Regions from separate parts of the Halomonas sp. 5021 genome, predicted to be linked through region 4. Evidence: predicted binding sites of a transcription regulator. Region 4 holds the regulator's gene; each other region holds the start of a gene.
The links. The regulator sigma-54, encoded in region 4, starts transcription at its own class of promoters, with help from an activator protein. The targets are predictions, from matches to a motif close to TGGCACNNNNNTTGCTNT.
Positions count from the first base shown of each region.

Region 1: a site for sigma-54 is predicted at 1,038-1,055, ahead of speB (agmatinase). Genes of this name have one in related genera too.
Region 2: a site for sigma-54 is predicted at 1,356-1,373, ahead of urtA (urea ABC transporter substrate-binding protein). Genes of this name have one in related genera too.
Region 3: a site for sigma-54 is predicted at 1,075-1,092, ahead of R3F64_RS10475 (HAD-IIB family hydrolase). Genes of this name have one in related genera too.

Region 1 is NZ_JAXOVU010000002.1:653,148-656,234, forward strand. It holds gene R3F64_RS06680 (sigma-54 interaction domain-containing protein) at 1-906, opposite strand, end outside; gene speB (agmatinase) at 1,111-2,061, shown strand; gene R3F64_RS06690 (YjiH family protein) at 2,194-3,087, shown strand, end outside.
Region 2 is NZ_JAXOVU010000002.1:377,617-380,703, forward strand. It holds gene R3F64_RS05455 (tripartite tricarboxylate transporter permease) at 1-1,138, shown strand, start outside; gene urtA (urea ABC transporter substrate-binding protein) at 1,468-2,808, shown strand; gene urtB (urea ABC transporter permease subunit UrtB) at 2,965-3,087, shown strand, end outside.
Region 3 is NZ_JAXOVU010000005.1:121,425-124,511, forward strand. It holds gene R3F64_RS10470 (OmpA family protein) at 1-749, shown strand, start outside; gene R3F64_RS10475 (HAD-IIB family hydrolase) at 1,173-2,081, shown strand; gene R3F64_RS10480 (glycosyl transferase) at 2,078-3,087, shown strand, end outside.
Region 4 is NZ_JAXOVU010000001.1:135,742-138,828, reverse strand. It holds gene lptB (LPS export ABC transporter ATP-binding protein) at 1-106, shown strand, start outside; gene R3F64_RS00625 (RNA polymerase factor sigma-54) at 211-1,632, shown strand; gene hpf (ribosome hibernation-promoting factor, HPF/YfiA family) at 1,719-2,027, shown strand; gene R3F64_RS00615 (PTS sugar transporter subunit IIA) at 2,032-2,505, shown strand; gene rapZ (RNase adapter RapZ) at 2,582-3,087, shown strand, end outside.

The DNA of each region.
Region 1 (3,087 bases), on a different contig from region 4:
GACCTGCTTGGCCAGGTCCTGGTTGGTGGCGACGACCAAACGGAAATTCACCCGCCTTGGGCGGGTATCGCCCAAGCGGGTCAGGCTGCCATCCTGGATCACCTTGAGCAGTTTGGTCTGCATCAGTAGCGGCAGCTCGCCGATCTCATCCAGAAACAGCGTGCCGCCTTCGGCCTGCTCCAATAGGCCCGCTTTGCCCTGCCGCGCGGCGCCGCTGAAAGCGCCTGGCTGGTAGCCGAACATCTCCGACTCGAAGAGGTTCTCGGGGATGGCCGAGCAGTTGACGTCGATAAAGGGGCCGTCACAGCGCTGGCTCCAGCGGTGCAATTGTCTGGCGAAGGCGGTTTTCCCCACGCCGGACTCCCCCAGCATCAGCACATTGGCATCCGAGGGCGCCACGCGCTTGAGCAGCAGGGCAATTTCCCGCATGACGTTGCTTCTGACCTGGAGGTCATCCAGGGCGTCATCCAGCGCCTGTTCTTCGGCATCGGGGGCGGCATGGCTGCGCTTCAAGTGTTCGCTGAAGCGTTTTTGCAGCAGGGCGTATTCATCTTGCAGCAGTTGCAGGTCGGTAAGATCCCGGGAGCGGCTGATGACGCGCTCAAGTTTACCCTCCACAAAGACGGGGTAGGCTTCAGCAATGACGCGTCGGCCTGTCCCGGTGACCTGCATAAGCTGCGCAGGTTGGCGCGTGCGCATCACTTCCAGCGTAATCGACGGCTTCAGTACCCCAGCGGCCTGTAGCTGTTGAACGCTGCTGGCAAGCAGTTCCTCCCGTGATAACCCGTAAACCGCTTCGGCGCCTGGGCTGATATCCAGCACGCGGCCGTCGCCACCAACGATGAAGAAATGGTCGTTGGCTGTTTCCACGATGGTTTGCAGGACGCAGCTATCGATGTCGCTCACCAGGGGCTCCTTTGATGCGTTTCTGAATCGATAATGCATTCTTGAATCAAGCGGCCCTATTTTCAATGCATTTTTGCATCACAAGAGCTTTTTAACGACGCTCAATGGCGGTCTGTGCGCGAAATGGAAGTTGGCACGGTACCTGCAGTATTCAACAGTAGTCAGGCCGGATATGGCTCAATCAATAACAAGCTGGAGATGAGTATGTCGGACTTTAATCAGCCGATGGGCGGCAACAGCATGCCACGCTTTGCCGGCCCCGCGACCATGATGCGCCTGCCTACGCAGGAGACGGCTCAGGGGTTGGACGCCGCCTTTATCGGCATTCCCATGGATATTGGCACGTCAAACCGCCCGGGCACACGCCTTGGGCCGCGCCAGATCCGCGATGAGTCGCGCATGCTGCGCCCCTACAACATGGCGACCCGCGCGGCCCCCTTTGAAAGCCTGCAGGTGGCAGACATCGGCGACGTACCCATCAATACCTTTCACCTGCCGAAAAGCGTCGACATCATTACCGCGTTTTACGACGAGGTGCTCAAGCATGACTGCATTCCGCTGACCCTTGGCGGCGAACACACGCTGACACTGCCGATACTGCGCTCCATTGCCAAGAAACATGGCCCGGTGGGGCTGATCCACGTCGATGCCCACGCCGATGTGAATGAGCACATGTTTGGCGAGCCGATTGCCCATGGCACGCCGTTTCGCCGTGCCCAGGAAGAGGGGCTGCTGGCCGCCAACAAGGTCGTGCAGATAGGCCTGCGGGGGACGGGATACGCCGCGGAAGATTTCGACTGGTGTCGTGAGCAGGGCTTCCGCGTTGTGCCCGCCGAAGAGTGCTGGTACCGCTCGCTGGCGCCGTTGATGAAGGAAGTGCGCGAACAGATGGGCGATATCCCGGTATACATCAGCTTTGATATCGACTCCCTGGATCCGTCGGTTGCCCCTGGCACCGGCACGGTGGAAATGGGCGGCCTGACGTCTTCCCAGGGGCTCGAGATCGTCCGGGGCGCGTCAGGCTTGAACATTGTCGGCGGTGATCTGGTGGAAGTCTCTCCCCCCTATGACACAAGCGGCAACACGGCATTAATGGGGGCCACGCTGCTGTATGAAATGCTCTGCGTACTGCCGGGCGTGAAGACCGGCAGTTAATTCGATAATTGCGATAAAAAGCGCCGACTTAACAAGGCGTAGACGATAACGATGCAAGTTAAGAAGCGGTGTTGTCCGCCGCTTCAGAAATCGCCAGCTCACCTCCAATAAACCTTCAATACAGGTGAACCCATGTCCTCGCATGTGCAGTTAGACGAGCCAAGCGCCGATGAACCGATCCAGCGGCGCCATCTCATTAAATTCTTAATTCCCTCCCTGATTGGGGTGCTGTTGTTCTTGGTGCCCTTTCAGGTAGGCGACACCATTAACATCGGCATGGGCCTGATGGCCGATGGGTTGCAAAACCTGCTGGGAGCGGCGCTGCCTGCTATCGCCACGGTGGTATTGTGCTTCTCGGTCGTCGCCACGCTGTACGCCAAACTGGTGAACCCTTCCTGGGCGAAATCGGGCGTGCTGAACGAAATGTTTCACGTCGGGCCTGTATGGCTGGGTATGCGCATCCTGGGCGCGCTGTTTGCCTTGATGACGTTTTTTCAGGTAGGCCCCGAATTCGTCACCGCATCGTTTACCGGTGGCGTGATGCTTAACGATCTGGCGCCGGTGCTACTGACCTTCTTCTTCTTTGCTGCGCTGCTGCTGCCGTTTCTGGTCGAGTTCGGCTTCATGGAGTTTATCGGCAGCCTGGTGCGCAAGCCGTTTCGGGTGATTTTCAACCTGCCGGGTCGCAGTGCTATCGATGCCACCGCGTCGTGGATGGGGTCGGGTACCGTCGGCGTACTGATTACCACGCAACAGTATGAGCAGGGCTACTATAACGGCCGCGAAGCCTCGGTGATTGCCTCCAACTTTTCGGTGGTCTCGATTGCCTTTGCGCTGCTCGTGACCAGCTTTGTGGATATTAACCACCTGTTTGTGCAGTTTTATTTCACGGTGGTCGTGGCGGGGTTGATCGCCGCGGTGATCGTGCCGCGTTTGCCGCCACTGTCGCGCAAAGCCAATGACTACTATGAGCCGGTAGGGTGCCAGATCAGCGAAAAACCCACCGCTAAAATAGGTCTGTTGCGT
Region 2 (3,087 bases), on a different contig from region 4:
GATTATATTGGCACCTCTGTTGGCAAAGTTCGCCTTGACCTTCGGGCCTGCCGAGTATTTCGCGCTCTTCCTGCTGGCGTTCGCAACCTTGGGCGGTATCACTGGCAAGAATCCAATGAAGACCGTTGTAGCAGCCGCCATCGGTTTGATGATTGCCACGGTGGGTATCGATTCCACCGGGGTGCAGCGCTTTACGTTTGGAACGCTGGAACTCTACGAGGGCGTGGATTTCATCATTGCGATTGTGGGGCTGTTCGCCATTTCCGAGCTGTTGTTCTTCATCGAAGAGAAGGCCGGTGGTGGCAAGGAAAAAATGGCGGTCAACAAGCTCTCGCTCAAGTGGAAGGATATCCGAGAGATCCTGCCCTCCAGCTTTCGTGGTGGGGTGCTGGGCTTCATCGCTGGCGTGCTGCCAGGTGCCGGTGCGTCGCTGGGTAGCTTTATTGGTTATACCCTGGAAAAAAAGGTCGTGGGCAAGAAAGGCTACTTCGGCAAGGGTGATCCACGCGGTGTCGCAGGTCCCGAGGCCGGTAACAACGGTGCTTCAAGCGGCGCGCTGGTGCCCATGCTGACATTGGGTGTGCCGGGTAGCGGCACGACGGCGGTGCTGCTGGCGCTGCTGATTTCGCTGAACATCACGCCGGGCCCGCTGATGTTTACCCAGAATGCCGACATTGTCTGGGGCGTGATTGCCGCTCTCCTGGTGGGTAACTTCCTGCTGCTGATCCTGAACATTCCGATGGTGGGGATCTTCGTCAAGCTGCTGTCGGTACCGCCCATGTACCTGCTGCCGATCGTTACCATGATTGCCTTTGTCGGCATCTACTCGATCAGCAATACCGTCTTCGATCTCTACTTCATGGTGATCTTTGGCGTTGCCGGTTATCTGCTGCGTAAGCTTGAGATTCCCCTGGTGCCGATCATTCTCGGCCTGTTACTGGGGCCGGAGATGGAAAAGAACCTGCGCCATGCCATGGATATATCCGACGGTGACTGGACCATACTATGGAACAGCGGCCTGGCCATTGGCCTTTGGGTATTTGCCGGTCTGGGCTTGATCCTGCCCTATATTATTGGGCCTATCCTGCGCCGCCGGATGCGCAATCCCATCGAAGAGGGAACGTCTGGCAGCGATTAATCCTGGAACGGATTCATCAACCCTGAAAAACGGGGCGTCGACGAGAGTCGGCGCCCCGTTTTTGCACGGTCACAGTGCATTGAGCGTTACTGGTGCATGATCAGCGTGCGCTCGCCGACAGCTGTTGCGCTATCTTGGTGCTTTTAGTCGTAATCTGGTTTTTTAGACTTATCTTAAGTTGCTGATTGTGCGTCCATAAGTTGCTTATGTGCCAATCTGGCGCAGCCCTTGCAAATTGTTTGTTGCTAGTGGACGTATACCAAGCTTTGTTGCTTGGCATACGACGCCAATAAACGAGCCCCCAGCATAAGGGGTGCAAGGAGATTCAAGTGACCACTTTCCTACGCAAGACACACCCGAAGACGTCTAGAGTGTTCTCGACTGCCCTGCTGACCGCTGCTGTGATGGGGGCCAGTACCCAGGCCGTCGCACAAGACGACGACCCGATCAAAGTCGGGATCCTGCACTCGCTGTCCGGCACCATGGCCATCAGCGAAACCGTCCTTAAAGACACCGTCGAGATGCTGGTTGAGCAGCAGAATGAAGCCGGCGGCCTGCTCGGCCGTGAAATTGAACCCGTGGTGGTCGACCCTGCTTCCGACTGGCCGCTGTTTGCCGAGCGCGCCCGGGAGCTGCTTGAGCAGGAAGAAGTGGACGTCATTTTTGGTAACTGGACCTCCGTATCGCGTAAATCGGTACTGCCCGTGGTGGAAGAGTTGAACGGGCTACTCTTCTATCCGGTGCAATATGAAGGTGAAGAGTCGTCCGAAAACGTCTTCTACACCGGCGCGGCACCCAACCAGCAGGCGATTCCGGCCGTTAACTACCTGCATGATCAGGTCGGCGTGGAGCGCTGGGTCCTGGCGGGTACCGACTACGTCTATCCGCGCACCACTAACCGTATCCTGGAAGCCTACCTGAAAGAAGAATTTGGCGTGGCCGACGAAGATATCATGGTCAACTACACGCCCTTTGGTCACTCCGATTGGCAGAATATCGTGTCGGAAATTGGCCGCTTCGGCAGCGAAGGCAAGAAAACCGCCGTGGTATCCACCGTTAACGGTGATGCCAATGTGCCGTTCTACCGTGAGCTGGGCAACCAGGGTATCGACGCGGCCGATATTCCCGTCGTCGCCTTCTCGGTGGGCGAGCAGGAACTCACCGGGATCGATACTGGGCCGCTGGTGGGCCACCTGGCAGCCTGGAACTACTTCATGAGCGTGGATGCCGACGCCAACTACGACTTCATCGACGCCTGGCTTGAGCATACCGGCGAAGACGACGCCGTGACCAACGACCCGATGGAAGCCCACTACATCGGCTTCAACATGTGGGTAGAGGCTGTTCAGAAAGCCGGTACCACCGATGTGGACGCGGTTAAAGATGCCATCATCGGCGTGACCGTGCCCAACCTGTCGGGTGGTTCGGCCGCGATGATGCCCAACCACCACATCACCAAGCCGGTCATGATCGGGGAAATTCAGGACAACGGCCAGTTCGCCGTGGTTTGGGAAACGCCGTCTACCGTGGCAGGCGATGCCTGGTCGGACTACTTACCCGGTTCGCGTGATCTGATCAGCGACTGGCGCAAGCCAATGGAATGCGGCAACTACAACGTGGCGGAAAACCGCTGCATGGGTAGCGATGCTGAAGAAGCGCAGACCGAGTAAGCCTATGTCAGGGGCGGTGTAAGCCGCCCCGTTGTTGGATCCGTTTTCCCCTTATTCATCTACCCAGGCGATGCCTTGCTTATGGCACCGCCTGGGGCACGCCACTCGAAGGACTCACTCATGAGGATCCCTTGCTATTCGTGGACAGCACGTACCATGTCAAGGATCGTCACCTGTTTGCTCATCAGCCTGCTGGCCTGGTTTCCCATGGCGGTTCAGGCACAGGAGGACGATGGTCAAGCGCTCCTTGAAGCGCTGGATACGCGCTCATTCGACGAC
Region 3 (3,087 bases), on a different contig from region 4:
TTGCCAATATGCGTGATGAGCGAAGATATTCGACCAACTGGCTGGGTGGCGAGTTGCTGACCAGCACGATCACGGCGGCTCAGGGGGTGGCTGGGCGGCCCAGACGAACCACGCGGGGTGTCCCCCCGCTGCTCGCCATGCCTGACCCGGTAGCAGAATCACCAGCCGCGTTGCCTGAACGCCGTTTGCCGATGCCCTTGGTGCCGGTTGAACAGTCAGCGCTTCAATTTCCGCTGGCTGATTATATGGTGGTCCTCACGGATAATCCCCCAAGTAATGTCGAGACGCTCAGCGATAATGCCATTGACGCTGCATTGGCCCTGAGAGAGCAGATGGAGAGCTCCCCTTATCTACCTGATTTAGAAGGTGTCGAAGTCTCACGGGTAGAAGAAGGTATCAGTTTGCGAGTGCAGGACAAGCTGCTGTTTCCCTCAGCAGAAGCCGGGTTAACCGATGGTGGAAGCGAACTGATCAGCACGTTGCTTGACACCATCCAGCGTTATGACGGTGAAGTATGGGTTGAGGGCCATACGGATAGTCGAACGATTGACACCCCTGAATATTCATCCAACTGGGCGCTATCCAGTGCCCGGGCGATCGCGATTGTGGAGGCCTTGGAAGAGGCGGGCGTTGCATCGGATCGCTTACGTGCCGTTGGGCTGGCGGCTACTCAATCCCTGGCAGATAATGACACGGCAGAAGGGCGGGCGCGTAACCGCCGAGTCGAAGTTGTCATCCACGTAGAATAAAACCCTTGCAGAAAAAAAGCCCGCCGGGGAAGGCGGGCATAAAGGGCTTGGCTCACTGCAGCCCACTGGCAGAGGGGGTGGGGTGTACAGGGTTGCCAGTGGGTACAATTTGAGTATAGCTATTTATTAAGTCTTGCCAAGCTTTGTATTGGTTTTTTTGTTATCAAATGTAATGCTGGGCGGCACCATCCTGGCGCTGGTGTCTGTGCATGCCCTCTCTGAGTGCACCAAAAAAGCGCGCTGCAATGTCTGCCTCGGGGGCAACCGTTCTCGACTCTGGGTATTCCCCCTCTCCACCTTATGGATATCAAAGCGTTAAAAGTGTTGGCACGTATTGTGCTAGGCAATAAACACGCTGTCATCGCCATCTCCAACAAGTGGTGATTGAGCGCGTCCACCGCTTAGCAGTAGAGAGGCTGCGCCATGCTTGAACACGCCAGCGCTTCGGCGCCCCCCGATGACCAAGTGGAGCTGTCGCGCCTTGTGGTCACCGACCTCGACGGTTCGCTGCTTGACCACCATAGCTATGACGCCTCCCCGGCGAGGACTTGGCTCGCCCGATTAAAGCAGGCGAAGGTACCGGTGATCCCCGTGACCAGTAAAACGCGTGCTGAACTGCTTCCTCTGCGTGAAACGCTTGGGCTGACGATGACCCCGTTTGTGGCTGAAAATGGTGCTGTCATCGGCCTTCCGCCTGGTTGGTGCCACGCGCGGCTGGATCGGCCGGGCAACGGCCGCGACGGGATGGTCATCAAGCATCCAAGCGTTGATATTGGTTTTATTCGGGCCCGTTTGAAGGTCTGGCGCAAACGGCTCGATGTGCGGTTTACCCCGATGAGTGAGCTTACCCTTGACGACTTGACGGGGCTGACCGGACTCGACGCTATCCAGGCACAACTTGCCCGCCAGCGCGAGGGTAGCGAGCCCTTGCTGTGGCACGACGATGACGCGTCGCTGGAGAGGTTTCGCCGCGCCCTGGAAGGTGACGGCCTGCAACTTACCCAGGGTGGCCGCTTTTATCATGTTATGGGTCGTGCATCCGACAAGGGCAGTGCGGTCACCTGGCTGGTTGGACGATTCCGGGCGCTGCGCGGTCGTGAGCCGCTGTCCATCGGCCTGGGCGATGGCCCCAACGACGTGTCGATGTTAAACGTCGTCGATCAGGCGGTCGTGATCCGTGGCCACCATGAGCTGACGGTTGACCCTACTAACCCCCATCTTTACCGCACACAAGCCACTGGCCCCGAGGGCTGGGTAGAAGGCATGTCTCACTGGTGGGGTAACGCGTTTACGCCGACCAATCCGCGTGATGCAAAGGAGGCAAACGCATGAGTGATTTCCACCAGAACGGCGTGATTACTGACTTTCACAATCTGACGCGTCGCCCGGTTGAGGCGCTGGAAGAAGAACTCAGCCAGTTTGCCCGGCGGCGCCCGATGGGGTTGATCCTGCCATCATTGTTTTCAGAGCTTGAGGGTCCGGCACTTTCGGCCATTGTCGATGAACTGGTCAAGGTGTCCTATCTCGGCGAGATCGTGATTGGCCTGGACCGGGCCGATCGCGAGCAGTTTTTATATGCACGGGAGTTCTTTTCACGCCTGCCTCAGCACACACGTATCCTATGGAACGACGGGCCCCGCCTGCGTGCCCTGGACACCGAGCTTGAACAGCACGGGCTGGGCGCACTTGAACCTGGTAAAGGGCGCAACGTCTGGTATTGCGCGGGTTATGTATTGGCGTCTGGGCGGTCATCGGTGGTGGGGCTGCACGACTGCGATATTCTGACCTACGACCGGGGGCTGCTGGCGCGATTGATGTACCCGGTTGCCCATCCCCGTTTTAACTACAGTTTCTGCAAGGGCTACTACCCGCGCATTGCCGAGGGAAAACTCAACGGGCGAGTATCGCGCCTGATGGTGACGCCGCTGCTGAGGGCGCTAAAAACTGTGTGTGGTCCGTTGCCTTACCTCGATTACCTGGACAGCTTCCGCTATCCGCTCTCGGGTGAGTTCGCCATGCGTAGCGACGTGTTGGAGGGGATCCGCATCCCGGCAGACTGGGGGCTTGAGATTGGCGTTCTCTCCGAGCTTCAGCGCAATTACTCGCCGCGTCAGCTTTGTCAGGTCGACATTGCCGATGCCTACGACCATAAGCACCAGCCGGTCAGCGAGGAAAACCCTGATACCGGTTTGAACCGCATGAGCCTGGATATCGCCAAAGCCCTTTACCGAAAGCTGGCCACTCAAGGGATCACGTTCAGCAGTGAAGATTTTCGCACCCTGAAAGCCACCTACTACCGGCTGGCGTTGGACCTGATCGAGGCTTATGACCATGACGC
Region 4 (3,087 bases):
GTATATCGTCGGCGACGGGCATATTATCGCCAGCGGTTCGCCGGCCGCTATTCTTGACAACCAGGAGGTGCGTGACGTTTACCTAGGTGCTGATTTCCGTCTCTAAAGCCAGCAATGGCATATTTATTGCCGATGGCATACTTATTGCACTTGCACCCAAACACAACTCGCACTAGGGTGGATGCTTTCCGATAAACGAGTGGTTCTCAGATGGTCATGAAAGCTTCTCTTCAACTGCGGATCGGCACTCAGCTCACCATGACACCCCAGCTGCAGCAGGCAATTGCCCTGCTACAGCTATCAACGCTCGATTTACGCCAGGAAATCCAGCAAGCGCTTGACGCCAACCCCATGCTCGAGCAGGAAGATGAGTTCAGCGAAAGCGAGCAAGCTGACAGCGAGCCGGAAGCAAGCGAGTGGGCAGATAGCATTCCCAAGGAGCTATCCGTCGATAGCGACTGGTCAGATACCTATCAGGATACGATGGGCAGTGGCAGCACAAGTAGCGAGGGACCTGACTTCGAGCGCCAGGCCACCGGGCAAACGCTGCATGGCCACCTCCTCTGGCAACTCGCCATGACCGATTTGAGCCAACGTGAACAGTTGGTGGCCGAGAGCCTGATTGACGCACTGGATGCTAACGGTTATCTCACCCAGCCCCTTGCCGATATCCGCGAAGGACTGCGAGACCAGGGCGTGGAAGGCCTCAGCCAGCGCGAGGTTGAGACCATTCTACTGCGACTGCAACAGTTCGAGCCCACCGGCATCTTCGCCCGCGATCTTCGCGAATGCCTGATGCTTCAGCTCGCCGCACTACCCGGTGATACACCGCTGCTGATTCCTGCGCGGCGTCTGGTTCGCCAGTTCCTTGAAGCGCTGGGTAAAAATGATCAGCGCCTCCTCAAGCGAAGACTCGGCCTGGACGATGCGCAACTCGATGACGTCATCCAACTGATCAGAAGCCTGGACCCGCGCCCCGGCAGCGTTTACAGCGCCACTGACGATAGCTACGTGATTCCCGACCTGGTGGTTCGCCACGATAACGAAGGCTGGCACCTCGAACTCAACCCAGAGGCCTTACCCAAGCTCAGGATTCAACCCGACTACGCTAGCCTGATCAAGCGCGCCGACAAGAGTCATGATAACCAGTTCCTCAAGGATCACTTGCAGGAAGCCCGCTGGCTGATCAAAAGCCTCTCCAGCCGCAACGACACCCTGTTACGCGTCGGCCGCGAAATCATCACTCGCCAGATCGGCTTTCTCGAACACGGCGAAGAGGCCATGAAACCGCTTATACTGGCCGATATTGCCGATGCGGTAGAGATGCATGAGTCGACCATCTCTCGCGTCACCACCCAGAAGTTCATCCATACACCGCGGGGCATTTTCGAGCTTAAATACTTCTTTTCCAGCCAGATCAGTGGCCAGGACGGCGACAGCCACTCCAGCACGGCCATTCGCGCTCGTCTCAAAAAACTGATTCAGGAAGAACCCCCCGGCAAACCTTTGTCAGATAGCCGTCTGGTCACCCTGCTGGAGGAAGCCGGCATCCACGTGGCACGTCGCACGGTTGCCAAATACCGCGAAGGCATGGGCATCCCTTCGTCCAGCGAACGGCGTCGCTTACGTTAAGCAAACGGAAACTCAACACAAGGGCTTTGCTTAACGCCAAAAAGGGTTACAATCGAAGGACAGTCCGACGGATAAGGAGTACGTCAATGCAAGTCAATATCACCGGTCATCATGTAGATCTGACTGACGCCTTGCGTGACTATGTCAACGAAAAGCTGGAACGCGTTGAGCGCCATTACGACAACATCACCACCGTGCAGGTAACGCTCTCGGTCGAAAAAGAGCGCCAACAGGCCGCCTGCACACTCCACGCTGCTGGGGCTGACTTGCATGCTGAGGCCCTCGATAATGACATGTACGCCGCCATCGACGCCCTGGCGGACAAGATTGATCGACAGCTCGTTAAGCATAAGGAAAAAGCACAAGCCCGCGCCCAGGGCGCAGGTGTGCGTTAATTCAATGACGTTGGCCACAATCCTCCCCCCGGAACGCGTTCTCTACGATGTGCCCGGGGGCAGCAAAAAACGGGTGCTGGAGTTTTTCAGCACCTTTATCGCACAAAACATTCCCAGCCTCGACAGCCAGGAAGTGTTCAGCCGTTTGATTGGTCGTGAACGCCTCGGCAGTACGGGGATTGGCAACGGCGTGGCGATTCCCCATGCTCGAAGCCCGCACTGTGATTCACCTATCGCCGGCTTTCTCAAACTCAATGAAGCGGTCGACTTTGACGCCATTGATGGCGACCCGGTTGACTTGGTGTTTGTTCTTCTCGTGCCTGAAGAAGCCGACGACACCCACCTCGCACTGCTGGGACAAGTTGCTTCCATCATGAATGATGCCGACACGCGCCAGCAGCTACGTAAGTCGGGTAGTCAACGTGAATTGCTGGACCTCATCTCCGCCAAGATACGCGACCAGGCGGCCAGCCTTTAATAGGTCGGCACGTAATGAACCGTCCTGACCAAGGGGCGTTTATCCAAGTCGCTTGACCGCAAGCAAGAGAGCCTTCATGCAACTCGTCATTATTAGTGGCCGATCGGGGTCAGGCAAATCGATAGCCTTACAGGCACTGGAAGATCTGGGTTATTACGCCATTGATAACCTGCCCGCCATGCTATTGGACTCGCTGGTGGATGAGTTGCGTGATCAGGGTGATCGCTCCCACTTGGCTGTCAGCATTGATGCACGCAATCTGCCAGGCGCACTTGCCAAACTTCCAGAACTGCTCAAAGAGCTTCGACAGCGGACCATCAAGTGCCAGATCGTGTATCTCACCACCGACGCACGTATTTTACTGGAGCGCTATTCAGCCACTCGCAGGCGGCATCCGCTCACGCGCAACAGCAGTCTCACGCTAGAAGAAGCCATCGACAAAGAAGAGCAAACGCTGCACGAGATACGCGATCTGGCCGATTTGACCATCGACACAACGCGGCTTTCAGTCCATGACCTTCGTCGGCGCATCACCGACCAGGTCGCCCATCAGCGGCGCGATGAGCTAACGCTGACCTTCGA